DNA from 3 places in the Phyllobacterium sp. LjRoot231 genome. Region 3 is predicted to be linked to each of the others. Evidence: riboswitches for the same ligand, from Rfam matches in the RefSeq annotation. Region 3 holds a riboswitch; each other region holds the start of a gene.
The links. A riboswitch is a leader RNA that binds a small molecule or an ion and turns the genes downstream of it on or off. The one in region 3 is predicted to bind cobalamin.

Region 1 (4,278 bases), 1.7 Mb from region 3:
AGGGATATTCCGATGGAGGAACATGCGGCAAGGATCCCAGCGGCAGCCGATAGCCAACAGGAGAATCCCCCGGCACAAGGAACAGTTTGCCACGGCGCGTCGTCCATTTCTCGCTGCGCCAGCGCGGGCCGGCGGCGGCCTGGCTGTTCCATCGCTGCACCGGCAGAACGAAACCCGTGGGTTCCGTCAGTCCGCGCTCGAAGACGCGGGCCATGCGGCTGCGCTCTTCGGGGTCCTTCAGCTTTGAATTGGACGGATCGACATTCGCGGGGAGGTTGCCTTCCTTGACGATCCATTCCGCCGGGTCTTCATAGGCAGGCGCGACCATCTCGTTCTCGACGCCGAGCACCTCGGCTATGCCGGTGAGAAGCTTGCCCGCATCCTCCGGCTTGACCTTGGCCTTGCTGTTTTCCGCTGCGATCAAATCCGGATTGATCCAGATCGGCTTGCCGTCCTTGCGCCAATAGAGCGAAAAGGTCCAACGCGGCAGGCTTTCGCCCGGATACCACTTTCCCTGCCCGTAATGCAGGAAGCCCCCCGGCGCAAAACGCTCGCGCAGACGGCGGATCAGCTTGTCGGCCTTTTCGCGTTTTGTCGGGCCGACGGCATCGGTGTTCCACTCGCCGGACTCGAAATCATCGATCGAAACGAATGTTGGCTCGCCGCCCATGGTCAGGCGCACATCGCGCTCTATCAGGAACGCGTCGACCTTTTCGCCAAGTGCATCCAGCGCGGTCCAGGATTCATCCGAGAACGGCTTGGTGATACGTGGGTGTTCGGAAACGCGGGTGACGCGCATGTCGAAGCCGAATTCGACATTTGCGGGTTCCGCCATGCCGGAGATGGGCGCGGCGTTTCGGTAGTGCGGTGTGGCAGCAAGCGGCACGTGGCTTTCGCCAGTCAAAAGGCCGGATGTCGGATCAAGGCCAATCCAGCCTGCACCCGGCAGATAGACTTCGCACCAAGCGTGGAGATCGGTGAAATCCTTGTCAGTCCCGGCCGGTCCGTCCAGCGAAACCAGATCGGGCTTTAACTGGATCAGGTAACCGGAAACAAAGCGCGCGGCGAGTCCGAGATGGCGCAGCGCCTGCACCAGCAGCCAGCTCGAATCGCGGCAAGAACCTGTGCGTACGTCGAGTGTAACCTCAGGCTCCTGCACGCCGGTTTCCATTCGAATGACGTAGCCGACCTCGCGCTGGATACGCGCATTGAGGTCCACGACGAAATTCACCGTGTTGGTCGGCGTCCGGTCGACAGTCGCGAGAAAATTCGACAGCAGCGGGCCGATTGGCTCAGGTTTCAGATAGATCGAAAGGTCTTCGCTGATGTCTTCCGGATAGGCGAAAGGCCAGGTCTCGGCAACGGGTTCGACGAAGAAGTCGAACGGATTGTAGACCGTCATGTCCGCTATCAGATCGACCTCGATCTTCAGCTCCGTCACCGGCTCCGGGAAGACGAAGCGCGCCAGGAAATTACCATACGGATCCTGCTGCAGATTGACGAAATGATTTGCCGGACTGACCTTCAGCGAATGGCTCAGGACTTTCGTGCGGGAATGAGGCGCAGGTTGCAGGCGGATCACTTGCGGCCCGAGCATGATCGGGCGGTCATATTTGTAGTGGGTCAGATGATAGACTGCTGCGTGAATTGCCATGTCGCCTCAAATTGTTTTTCTGAAATGCTCGTCCCGCATGAAACCTAGCCTACTCCATCCCGTTGTTAAATGTCCCCTGCCAATTATTTTAGCATATCAGATGTTTGCCGCATTAACGGGCTTGCACTAGAAATTCATCCCGGCGCGCGCAACCTGGAACCTCATCTCCCTGCAATGATGCAACCCTGCATTCGTTGCAGCCATGGTCGAACAAAGCCACCTTCGTTTCGTTTTGCGAGTGAAGCAGCAAGCGCCGAGCCAGCCGGTGCATCGGAGAAGATTGGCCTCTCCGACCTAAGGGCAAGGGCCTTGCTCGCAAGACAGGAGGTGACGCTATGTGGTTCTTACCACTGCGTATCACCCTGGAATTGAAAAAGACCCGGACGAGCTGGACACTCACCATCCGGGTCCTCTTTTAATAGCCAGGAAAACGGAAGGCAGGCGAAAGCTTGCCTTCCACTCCCCAACGAAACATAGCATTTCTCTATTTTTTTCCAAGCTCTATATGTTTCAGCGAAAGAGGTTTCATGCGAACGTTCTTTCATCTAATGATCGTCACTGATGGTTTCTCCGGCAAGACAACGCTGGAGATGAAAAGGGAACACGGTGAGGCGTACCCAAAAGGGACCGAGACCGTGGCTGCCCCCGCAACTGTAAACGGTGAGCGATGATCCCGCATGTCGCCCGGCGTTTTGCCGGTCAGCTCCACGCGGGCCTGATCCTCACCTGCGCACTGCTGGGCGCAACGTTGATCCTCCTGAGCGACCTTGCAGCACGGCTCCTGCTCGCGCCGCAGGAACTGCCCATCGGCATTGTCACAAGCTCGATCGGCGCGTTTTTCGTGGTGACGCTGCTGTTACGGAAGCGCTCGGGCTAGAGCTTTCCGCGGGCCACAAAGCTCGGATTGGCGAAATCAGCGTCATTGGCCTGATTGCGGCGGCCATAGGTCAGCGGCTTGCCGTCAAGTGTCAGCGTGATCCCACCCGCAGCGCGCAACACCGCATCGCCTGCTGCCGTGTCCCATTCCATCGTGCGGCTCAGCCGCGGATAGATATCCGCCTCGCCTCGCGCCACCAGTCCGAATTTGATCGATGAACCGACCGACACGCAATCGGCGATGGTGAATTCCTTCAAATAATCGTCAGTTTCCGGCGTGCGGTGCGAGCGGCTGGCGACGGCGATCATTTCCTTCGGCGCAGTCCGGCACGAAATGCTGTTGCGCGTGGTTACGCTCCCCATGTGGTCGATGGTCACTTCCTGCGCACCCTTCGGCCCGCCGGTAAATAGCCACCCACGCACCGGAGCATAGACGATACCCAGCACCGGAGCGCCGTGTTCAATCAGAGCGATATTGACGGTGAAATCACCGTTGCGATTGACGAATTCGCGCGTTCCATCGAGCGGATCGACCAGATAGAAGCGGTCGCCGAGATCACCGGGCACATGCCCGCCAGAAATCTCTTCTTCCGCCACAATCGGGATTTCCGGTGTTGCACGGCGCAGCGCCTCCAGAATAATGGCTTCTGCCGCGTGGTCTGCCGCCGTCACCGGCGATTTGTCGTCTTTCAACGCAACGTCGCAGCCCTCTATATAGATGCGCAGAATTTCGCGCCCGGCGGCAATCGCCGTCTCTTCAAAGATGGAGAGAAGCGCGGTGTAGTTGATCGGAAGTAGAGTATGCATAGATATTTCCGGATTACGCTGCGATGGTGCCACCTTACCCTCCCCTTGTGGGGAGGGAGGCTGCGAAGCAGCAGGGAGGGGTTCTTTGCAGCGATTAATCTGGCAATGGCTTTGCGCCTTTTTTGTATTCAGGAAAGCCCCTCCCCGGACCTACGGTCCGTCCCTCCCCACAAGGGGGAGGGTAAGAAGCGGCACTTAAATCGACCACGAACTTTGATCGTAGTTGAAGATGATGCCATGTTCAGTGAGCAGCTTTTCGACTTCGGAAGCAAGTTCCTCTGTCGTCCGGCCAACGGTCTTCAGGTGAAGTTCCGGGTTCTCCGGCGCCTCGTACGGCGAGTCCACACCGGTGAAATTCTTGATTTCGCCGCGCAACGCCTTGGCATAGAGCCCTTTCGGATCGCGCCGTGCGCATTCCTCGAATGGCGTATCCACGAAGATTTCCATGAACTCCCCATCACTCAACAGCTCGCGCACCATCCGGCGTTCGGAGCGGAAGGGCGAAATGAAAGAGACGAGCACGATCAGGCCCGCATCCGCCATCAACTTTGCCACCTCGCCGACGCGGCGGATATTTTCGACGCGATCCTCCTCGGTGAAGCCGAGATCGCGATTGAGGCCGTGGCGGACATTGTCGCCATCGAGGATGTAGGTGTGCTTACCGAGCGAAGACAGACGCTTTTCAACCAGATTGGCGACCGTCGATTTGCCTGACCCCGAAAGACCCGTGAACCACAGCACTGCCGGCTTCTGGTCTTTCTGTGCGGCACGCGATGCCTTGTCGACGTCGAGCGCCTGCCAATGCACGTTGGAAGCACGGCGTAGCGCGAAGTCGACCATGCCGGCGCCGACGGTCGCATTGGTCAGACGGTCGATCAGGATGAACGAGCCCGTCGAACGGTTCGATTTGTAGGGGTCGAAGGCGACCGGCTCCTGCGTCG
Region 2 (4,278 bases), 220 kb from region 3:
CGACCGCCCGTCTTCCCACCACCATTCAATGGCCAGACGCGAAAGCGGGTGTGGCAAAGGAGTAGCTTAACCTGAGCGGATGCCCGAAATACTCCGCCCATCCATTGCCACAGGAGCCCCTTTCGCCTACATACGGCGCAAATTCATGTCCCTAAAATCCCGAACACCGGAGTGACGCGCGTTATGGCACGCCAATTCATTTATCATATGGCCGGCCTGAACAAGGCATATGGAACCAAGAAGGTTCTTGAAAACATTCACCTTTCCTTCTACCCCGATGCCAAGATCGGTATCCTCGGACCGAACGGCGCAGGTAAGTCGACGATCCTCAAGATCATGGCGGGCTTCGACAAGGAATATACCGGCGAGGCCTGGCTCGCTGATGGCGCGACCGTTGGTTATCTCGCTCAGGAGCCCGTTCTCGATCCCACCAAGGACGTTATGGGCAACGTCATGGATGGTGTGGCCGACAAGAAAGCGATCCTCGACCGCTATAATGAAGTCATGATGAATTATTCCGACGAGACCGCCGACGAGGGCGCGAAGTTGCAGGATATCATCGATTCCAAGAACCTTTGGGATCTGGAATCGCAGGTCGAAATGGCCATGGAGGCATTGCGCTGCCCGCCCGGTGATAGCGAAGTAACCAACCTTTCCGGCGGTGAGCGCCGCCGCGTGGCGCTCTGCAGGCTCCTCCTGTCGCAGCCGGACCTGCTGCTCCTTGACGAGCCGACCAACCATCTGGATGCCGAAACCACGGCCTGGCTTGAAAAGCACCTGCGCGAATACAAGGGCTCAGTCCTGCTGATTACCCACGATCGCTACTTCCTCGACAACGTGACAGGCTGGATTCTCGAACTCGATCGTGGTCGCGGTATTCCCTACGAAGGCAATTACTCGGCCTATCTCGGCGCCAAGTCCAAGCGCATGCAGCAGGAAGGCCGCGAAGACGACTCGCGCCAGAAGGCTTTGGAGCGCGAGCGCGAATGGATTTCGGCGAGCCCCAAGGCGCGGCAGGCAAAGTCCAAGGCGCGTATCAAAGCCTATGACGCATTGGTCGATGCGGCCAATGATCAGCGTCCGGGTGATGCGCAGATACTCATTCCGGCGGGTGAGCGTCTCGGCCAGGTCGTGATCGAAGCGGAAGGTCTCACCAAATCCTTTGGGGATCGTCTGCTCATCGAAAACCTTACGTTCAAGCTGCCGCCCGGCGGCATTGTCGGCATTATCGGCCCGAACGGTGCAGGTAAAACCACCCTGTTCAAGATGATCACCGGGCAGGAAAAGCCTGATTCCGGTTCCATCCGTATTGGTGAAACCGTGCATCTTGGCTATGTCGATCAAAGCCGCGATCATCTGAAGGCGGACAAGAACGTCTGGGAAGAAATTTCCGGCGGCAATGAAATTATCAAGCTCGGCAAGTACGAGATGAATTCGCGTGCCTATGTCTCGGCGTTCAACTTCAAGGGCGGCGACCAGCAGCAGAAGGTCGGCAATCTCTCCGGCGGTCAGCGCAATCGCGTGCATCTCGCCAAGATGCTGCAGGCTGGCGGCAATGTTCTTCTTCTCGATGAGCCTACCAACGATCTCGATACTGAAACCCTGGCGGCGCTGGAAGATGCCTTGGAAAAATATGCAGGCTGCGCCGTGATCATCAGCCACGATCGCATGTTCCTCGACCGGCTGGCGACGCATATCCTCGCATTCGAAGGCGACAGCCATGTAGAATGGTTCGAAGGCAATTTCGAGGACTATGAGAACGACAAGATCCGCCGCCTTGGCCCTGACAGCGTCAATCCAAAGCGTCCGAGCTACAAGCCGCTGACACGCTAGATGTTCGTGGGAGAGTGGAGACGTCCTCCCATCACCATTTTTGACGAACCCATCAGGCTTATTTGCTGGTTTTCGTGGCCTGAATTTCTAGTATGCGGGGAATTTCATGGAGTTGCGCAATGACTGACCTGTTTGAAACCAGAACGGAAATACTCCCCTCGCGCAAGCTTAGCGGCCGGGTAGGCGGGCTGTTCGAAGCTCTCGCAGGCGATTTCGTCACGACGCCTGCAGCTTCGCTTGAGCTCACTTTCGATGGGATCGTTGGCGATTTCCATGCCGGCCCCACGCGTAAATCTGGTGGGCGTGAGCCTTGGTATCCGCGTGATACAGAAATGCGCAATGAGCGCCAGCTTTCCATTCTCGCCTCGGACGAATTGGCGGAAGTTGCTGCTGGAATGGGTCTGCCGGCACTGAAAGCTGAATGGATCGGTGGCAATATGGTCATCGACGGGATCGCCTCGCTTTCGATGCTGCCACCGCGCACGTTGATGTTCTTCGAAGGTGGCGTGACACTGAAGGTCGACGGGCAGAATGCGCCCTGCAAGCTCGCGGGACGCTCTATCGGCGAACATGCACGAACTGAGGATCATATGACGACGGCGCTTGATTTCGTCCGGGTATCGAGGCGCCTGCGCGGCATCGTGGCCTGGGTCGAGAAGCCGGGCACCATTCGCGCCGGTGAAAAGGTCGATGTGCGCGTGCCCGAGCAATGGATTTACCAGGCCTGAGGCTTGCGCCGGGAAACTTTCTGTGGCGAATAGATTGAAGGTCCGGTGCCTGCCGCTTGCGGGAGAATCGGGAAGCCGGTGAGAATCCGGCACGTGCCCAACGCTGTAAAGGGGATGGGCCGCGCAGATGCCACGGATATACCGGAAGGCGCGCGGTTCAGATGAACCTCAGTCAGAAGACCGGCCGGACCTTATAGCTCGAACCGCGCGGACGGCGGGGAGGGTTTCAAGCGTTGTTGGGAGTAAACAATGCACGATGTTTCATATGGTCCGGTCACCGCTGATTGCTTTTCCGATGATGAGCGCGCTGCGGTCTATAAAGCCATCTATACAAGGCGCGACGTGCGCGACCAGTTCCTGCCGCGAGCGGTCCCCGAGGATGTGCTGATGCGGCTGCTGGACGCTGCGCACCATGCGCCGTCGGTCGGGTTCATGCAGCCGTGGAACTTCATCATTATCCGGGATGAGGCGCGAAAGGTTGAAATTCATCGCGCTTTTTCTCGCGCCAACGAGGAAGCTAAGTCGCTGTTCAGTGACGAACGGCAAGCGCTTTATGCTTCGCTGAAGCTCGAAGGTATTCTCAAAGCGCCGATCAATCTGTGCATCACCTGCGATCGTACCCGCGGCGGCAAGGTCGTTCTCGGCCGGACACATAACCCCCAGATGGATCTCTACAGCACGGTTTGTGCCGTACAGAACCTCTGGCTAGCAGCGCGCGCCGAGGGCATCGCCGTCGGTTGGGTCAGCATTTACCACGATCAGGATATGCGCCGTATCCTGGGCATTCCGGGTCATGTCGAGATCATTGCGTACCTCTGTATCGGTTATGTCGATGAACTCTACGACACGCCGGAACTGGAAAGGCGCGGCTGGCGTAACAGGCTACAGCTGGAAGAACTGATATTCGAAGAAGCGTGGCAGGGAACCGCCGAGATTAGCTCGGATCTTCCTCGTCCGGGTCCAGCAGGCGTGTTGCCCGCCATTCCGTCAACTTCCGATTGATGGCATCGAGTACGAAGAATCGCGCGGAGTCCTTGTCGTACCCCTCGTCGCGCAAGGCATCGTAATCCGTATGCTGGTGCCGGACATGCGCCACGGCCGCGAGCCAGACGGCGATGGGGGGCGGCAGGCCTCTCATATGCGGTGCGCCGGCGGCAGCTCTTATCGGTTCCGAATCCGAATAGGGTACCGCCGGGAGAAGCAGCGTCAGCGCCTTGTTGATTGCACGCTGGCGGTTTGTTCCTGTGCTCATGCGGATTCCTTGCGTGATTCTCGGTCCTATTTCAGACGCGGCAAAATTTGTCGTCAACGGCAAAAACAACTTGCCAAAATTTTATTTCTCACATAAACATATCTTTATGTCTTTTGAGGTGAATGATGGACAAACGTGATCTCAATCTTGATCTGATGGTCGATACGCTGAAAGCGGCGGCAGAGCCAAGCCGTTTACGCATTCTGGCGCTGTTGTCTCGCGGCGATCTGACCGTTTCAGACCTTACGACTATTCTCGGCCAGTCGCAGCCTCGTGTATCGCGTCATCTCAAGCTGCTGTTTGAAGCAAGCCTCATCAATCGCTATCAGGAGGGTTCCTGGGCTTATTTCCGTTTGGCGGAATCGCTGATCGTCGGCGACATTGCCCGCTCCCTTTTGGATCGTCTCGATTATTCCGATCCTTTGCTGGATCGTGACCTTGAACGACTTTCCTCGGTGAAACTGC
Region 3 (4,278 bases):
CAAAGGAAAGGCCCGGAGCATCCTTCGGGATGACAAGCGCCGAAATTCCCTTTGGCCCATCCTCACCAGTGCGTACCATGGTGACGTACAAATCTGAATCGCCCGCACCGGAAATGAACTGCTTGGCGCCGTTCAGCACATAATGATCGCCATCGAGCACGGCACGGGTCTTCAGCGCTGCGGCATCCGAGCCCGAATTGGGCTCGGTCAGGCAATAGCTGGCAAGCCACTCCATGGATGTCAGTCTCGGCACGAAGCGCTGACGCTGCTCCTCATTGCCAAACAGATCGATCATCCATGTTCCCATATTGTGAATCGATATGAACGCCGAGAATGCCGGGCACGCCGCCGACAACGCTTCGAAAATCAGCACGGCATCCAGCCGCTTCAGCCCCGACCCGCCCACATCTTCGCGCACATAAATCCCGCCCATGCCCAGCGGGCCGGTTTCACGAATAACGTCTGCCGGAAAATGTTTGTCACGATCCCAGGCGAGCGCATTGGGCGCTACGCGGTCTGCTGCAAACGCCCGGGCCATGTCCTGGATTGCCAGTTGATCCTCATTTAGCTCGAATTGGCCGGACGCCGAATCCACGAGCGTATCCATGCTAACCTCCCTGTATTCTGGTTACCATCACTCTATCCCATGCGCCAAGTGGCGCAACGATTCAGATGAGCTTTGGATGGGGCTAGGAAGAGAAAGACATATCCGCTACTCAAAGCCCATGACACGCGCAATCATGTTGCAGGGAACAGGCTCTGATGTTGGGAAATCCGTCCTGGTGGCTGGACTTTGCCGGCTTGCTCGCAATCGCGGGTTGAAAGTACGTCCCTTCAAACCGCAGAACATGTCCAATAATGCAGCGGTCAGCGACGATGGCGGCGAGATTGGCCGGGCGCAATGGCTCCAGGCACTTGCATGCGGCGTACCATCATCAGTGCATATGAACCCGGTCCTCCTGAAACCGCAGTCGGAAACCGGCAGTCAGATCATCGTTCAGGGCAAGGTCTGGGGGCAGGCAAAGGGCAGTGACTATCAGAAATTCAAGGCGCAGCTTCTCGATGCGGTGATGGCGTCCTGGGATATCGTACGCGATGGCGCCGATCTCGTTGTCGTCGAGGGTGCGGGGTCACCGGCGGAAATCAACCTGCGCGCCGGGGACATTGCCAATATGGGCTTTGCCACACGGGCCAACGTGCCGGTCGTTCTGGTTGGTGACATCGACCGGGGTGGCGTAATCGCGTCGATCGTTGGCACGCACGCGATCCTGCAACCCGAGGATCGCGACATGATCATTGGCTACATCATCAACAAGTTTCGCGGCGATGTTTCGCTGTTCGATGATGGGCTCAAATCCATCACCGAATTTACCGGCTGGCCGTCGTTTGGTGTTGTTCCGTGGCTGCGGGATGCCTCGCGTTTACCGGCGGAAGACTCCGTTGTCCTGGAGCGGTTGGTCAAGGGTGAGGGACAAGCGCTGAAAATCGCGGTGCCAGTGCTTGATCGTATCGCCAATTTCGACGATCTCGATCCGCTGATGGCCGAACCGCAGGTGGATGTGATCATGGTGCGGAGCGGGGAGAGGCTACCGCCGGATGCGGGATTGGTAATTATTCCGGGTTCCAAATCGACGATTAGTGATCTTCTACGTTTCCGCGAGAATGGCTGGGACCGCGATCTCGACATGCACAGGCGGCGTGGCGGCCACATTATCGGCATTTGCGGCGGTTACCAGATGCTTGGCCGGACGGTCCGCGATCCCGATGGAATTGAAGGAAGTGTCACGGAAGTCGAAGGCCTCGGCTATCTCGACATCGAGACGGTGATGGAGCCAGAGAAGACCGTGCGCAACGTCGTGGCGCACTCGCTACAGTTCGACCTGCCGTTGAAAGGCTATGAAATTCATCTTGGCAGAACAACTGGGCCGGATTGCACGCGTCCGACGTCCCGCATTAATGGCATCGAAGATGGCGCGATGTCCGCCGACGGTAAAGTTTTCGGCACATACATGCATGGACTGTTCGGGGCGGATGCCTTCAGAGCGGCATTGTTACGATCTATGGGAATCGCTGCCGACACCGTTGATTACAACGCCGGCGTGGATGCCGCTCTCGATTCGATAGCCGGCCAACTGGCGGAAGTCCTCGATATCGACGCATTACTGATGCCTAAACTGCGTTGATGACGCGGCAACTGTTGTTGCTCTCGCAGTTTCGTTTGACATTTCCGGCGCTTGATGAATAACGTCCAACCCATGATTGGTTCCCGTATCGGCCAAAGGCCATGGGATCAAAAGGGAATGCGACGGCCGTACCCATCAGGGCGGCCAAACCGCAGCCGACCCCGCGACTGTAGAGCGGCGAGGGTCAATGTCAGCGCCAGAAGCGAAAGCCGATGGCAGCCACTGGGAAACCGGGAAGGCGGCATTGATCTTGCGACCCGCGAGCCAGGAGACCTGCCAGTCATAGGGCAATAGTGCCCAAAACCGAAGGGGATTGTCCCTTCTGGCCCTGCACGGAGGTTGTTATGGCTGCTGCACGTACTTCGACGATTTCTCTCCCGCTCGCTTCGCGTCTGACGACGGCGGTGTTTTCGCTTATGCTTGGTGTATTCATCATTTACGGTGTCGGTCTTTCCCATTCCGAAACACTGCATGACACAGCGCATGACACCCGCCATTCATACGGATTCCCTTGCCATTGAGTCTGGTACTGGCTGAATAAACAGATTCAGCCTCCAGCGCTTACGCATTGAAAAATTACGGTTTGTTTGCCGGGGGCGTTTTTGCGTACCCGGCAGCTTGCTTTAGGATTTGGGAGCAGATTCATGTTGGTCAAATATCTCCTGGCTACGATCGTAGCTGGTTTGTTTGCCGGTATCCTTTTGACGCCGGCCATGTATGTGCGGAACGTTCCGCTTATTCTTCATGCCGAAGAATATGAAAATGCCGGTGGGCATGAGCACGCAACCGCTGAGCCGGCTGCGGCAACGACCGCGGAAAGTACCCCCGCTGCGATGGTTGCGCATGAACACGCAGAAGAGGCCAGCCCGGCACTGCCATTCGGACGCTTTGGCAATACCCTACTGATCAACCTCGTTGCCGGCGCGGGCTTTGCGCTCGTTACAGGTGCCGCGGCACTTTTCCTTGGCCGCAAGATCACGCTGCAGAACGGTATCTACTGGGGTCTTGCGGGGTTCTTCATTTTCAACCTTGCGCCCGCATTCAGCCTTGCACCGGAATTGCCAGCAATGCCTGCTGCCGACCTCGCCGCGCGGCAGGCGTGGTGGCTTATCACGGTTGTGCTCACAGCGGGCGGCGTCTATCTCATCGTTCTACGCGAGGAAATCTGGGCCAAAGTTCTGGGCGTCGTACTGATTGTCGCCCCGCATGTTTACGGTGCGCCGGAAGTTGAAGACCTTACATCGGCAGTACCACCCACACTGGCTTCAGAATTCGCCGTGTCGACTCTGGCGACCAATTTGTTCTTCTGGGTAGTTCTTGGAACGGCGCTCGGCTTTGCCATCCAGCACTATGCGGCATCGGAGCTGGAGGGTTGATGTCGACATTGGAACGCGGGGTCACCTTTGTGTTGGGCGGCGCGCGTTCCGGTAAATCCTCCTTTGCGGAAGGTCTGATAGAGGCATCTGGCATGGATGCCGTCTATGTTGCCACCGGAAGGGCCTGGGACGAAGAAATGTCGGAGCGGATCGGGCTGCACAAAGAGCGGCGCGGTGCCTCCTGGGTGACGATCGAAGAACCATTCGACCTTGTCGGCACCTTGCAAAACGAATGTGCGGACGGCAAAGCGGTGCTTGTGGATTGCCTCACGCTTTGGCTCACCAATCTGATGATGGCCGAGCGCAATATAGAGGCGGAGACGGCGAAACTTGTTGCGGTGCTGCCGCTCCTCAAGGGCGCCGCGGTATTTGTTTCCAACGAGGTTGGTCTCGGCATTGTTCCCGAAAACCGCATGGCGCGCGAGTTTCGCGATGATGCGGGCCGCCTCCATCAAGCCGTGGCTAGCGCTGCGGCAACAGTCTATTTCGTGGCAGCAGGACTGCCGCTCAAAATGAAGGGATAAGAATATGCAGGGTCACAAGATGCTTGATCACAAGATTCCGGCAACGGTCATCACCGGCTTCCTCGGTTCGGGCAAGACGACAATGATCCGCAACCTGCTCGAAAACGCCAATGGCAAGCGTATCGCGCTGATCATCAATGAGTTTGGTGATTTGGGTGTCGATGGTGGTCTGCTCAAGGGTTGTGGTATCGAAGC

Region 1: it holds a riboswitch for cobalamin, as region 3 does, so the genes downstream of both, ACSQ3H_RS20290 (iron chelate uptake ABC transporter family permease subunit) here and ACSQ3H_RS11695 (CbtB domain-containing protein) in region 3, are expected to answer to the same signal.
Region 2: it holds a riboswitch for cobalamin, as region 3 does, so the genes downstream of both, bluB (5,6-dimethylbenzimidazole synthase) here and ACSQ3H_RS11695 (CbtB domain-containing protein) in region 3, are expected to answer to the same signal.

What each region holds. Positions count from the first base shown of each region.
Region 1 covers NZ_CAXUQT020000001.1:4,059,461-4,063,738, forward strand. Annotated here, with positions in the region: gene ACSQ3H_RS20285 (DUF2126 domain-containing protein) at 1-1,654, opposite strand, end outside; cobalamin riboswitch at 2,201-2,391, shown strand; gene ACSQ3H_RS20290 (iron chelate uptake ABC transporter family permease subunit) at 2,373-2,531, shown strand; gene cysQ (3'(2'),5'-bisphosphate nucleotidase CysQ) at 2,528-3,337, opposite strand; gene cysN (sulfate adenylyltransferase subunit CysN) at 3,533-4,278, opposite strand, start outside.
Region 2 covers NZ_CAXUQT020000001.1:2,164,314-2,168,591, forward strand. Annotated here, with positions in the region: gene ettA (energy-dependent translational throttle protein EttA) at 184-1,833, shown strand; gene ACSQ3H_RS10590 (MOSC domain-containing protein) at 1,953-2,561, shown strand; cobalamin riboswitch at 2,588-2,764, shown strand; gene bluB (5,6-dimethylbenzimidazole synthase) at 2,811-3,563, shown strand; gene ACSQ3H_RS10600 (DUF2293 domain-containing protein) at 3,496-3,813, opposite strand; gene ACSQ3H_RS10605 (ArsR/SmtB family transcription factor) at 3,939-4,278, shown strand, end outside.
Region 3 covers NZ_CAXUQT020000001.1:2,384,030-2,388,307, forward strand. Annotated here, with positions in the region: gene ACSQ3H_RS11685 (isobutyryl-CoA dehydrogenase) at 1-607, opposite strand, end outside; gene ACSQ3H_RS11690 (cobyric acid synthase) at 726-2,183, shown strand; cobalamin riboswitch at 2,244-2,478, shown strand; gene ACSQ3H_RS11695 (CbtB domain-containing protein) at 2,528-2,704, shown strand; gene ACSQ3H_RS11700 (CbtA family protein) at 2,828-3,559, shown strand; gene cobU (bifunctional adenosylcobinamide kinase/adenosylcobinamide-phosphate guanylyltransferase) at 3,559-4,083, shown strand; gene cobW (cobalamin biosynthesis protein CobW) at 4,103-4,278, shown strand, end outside.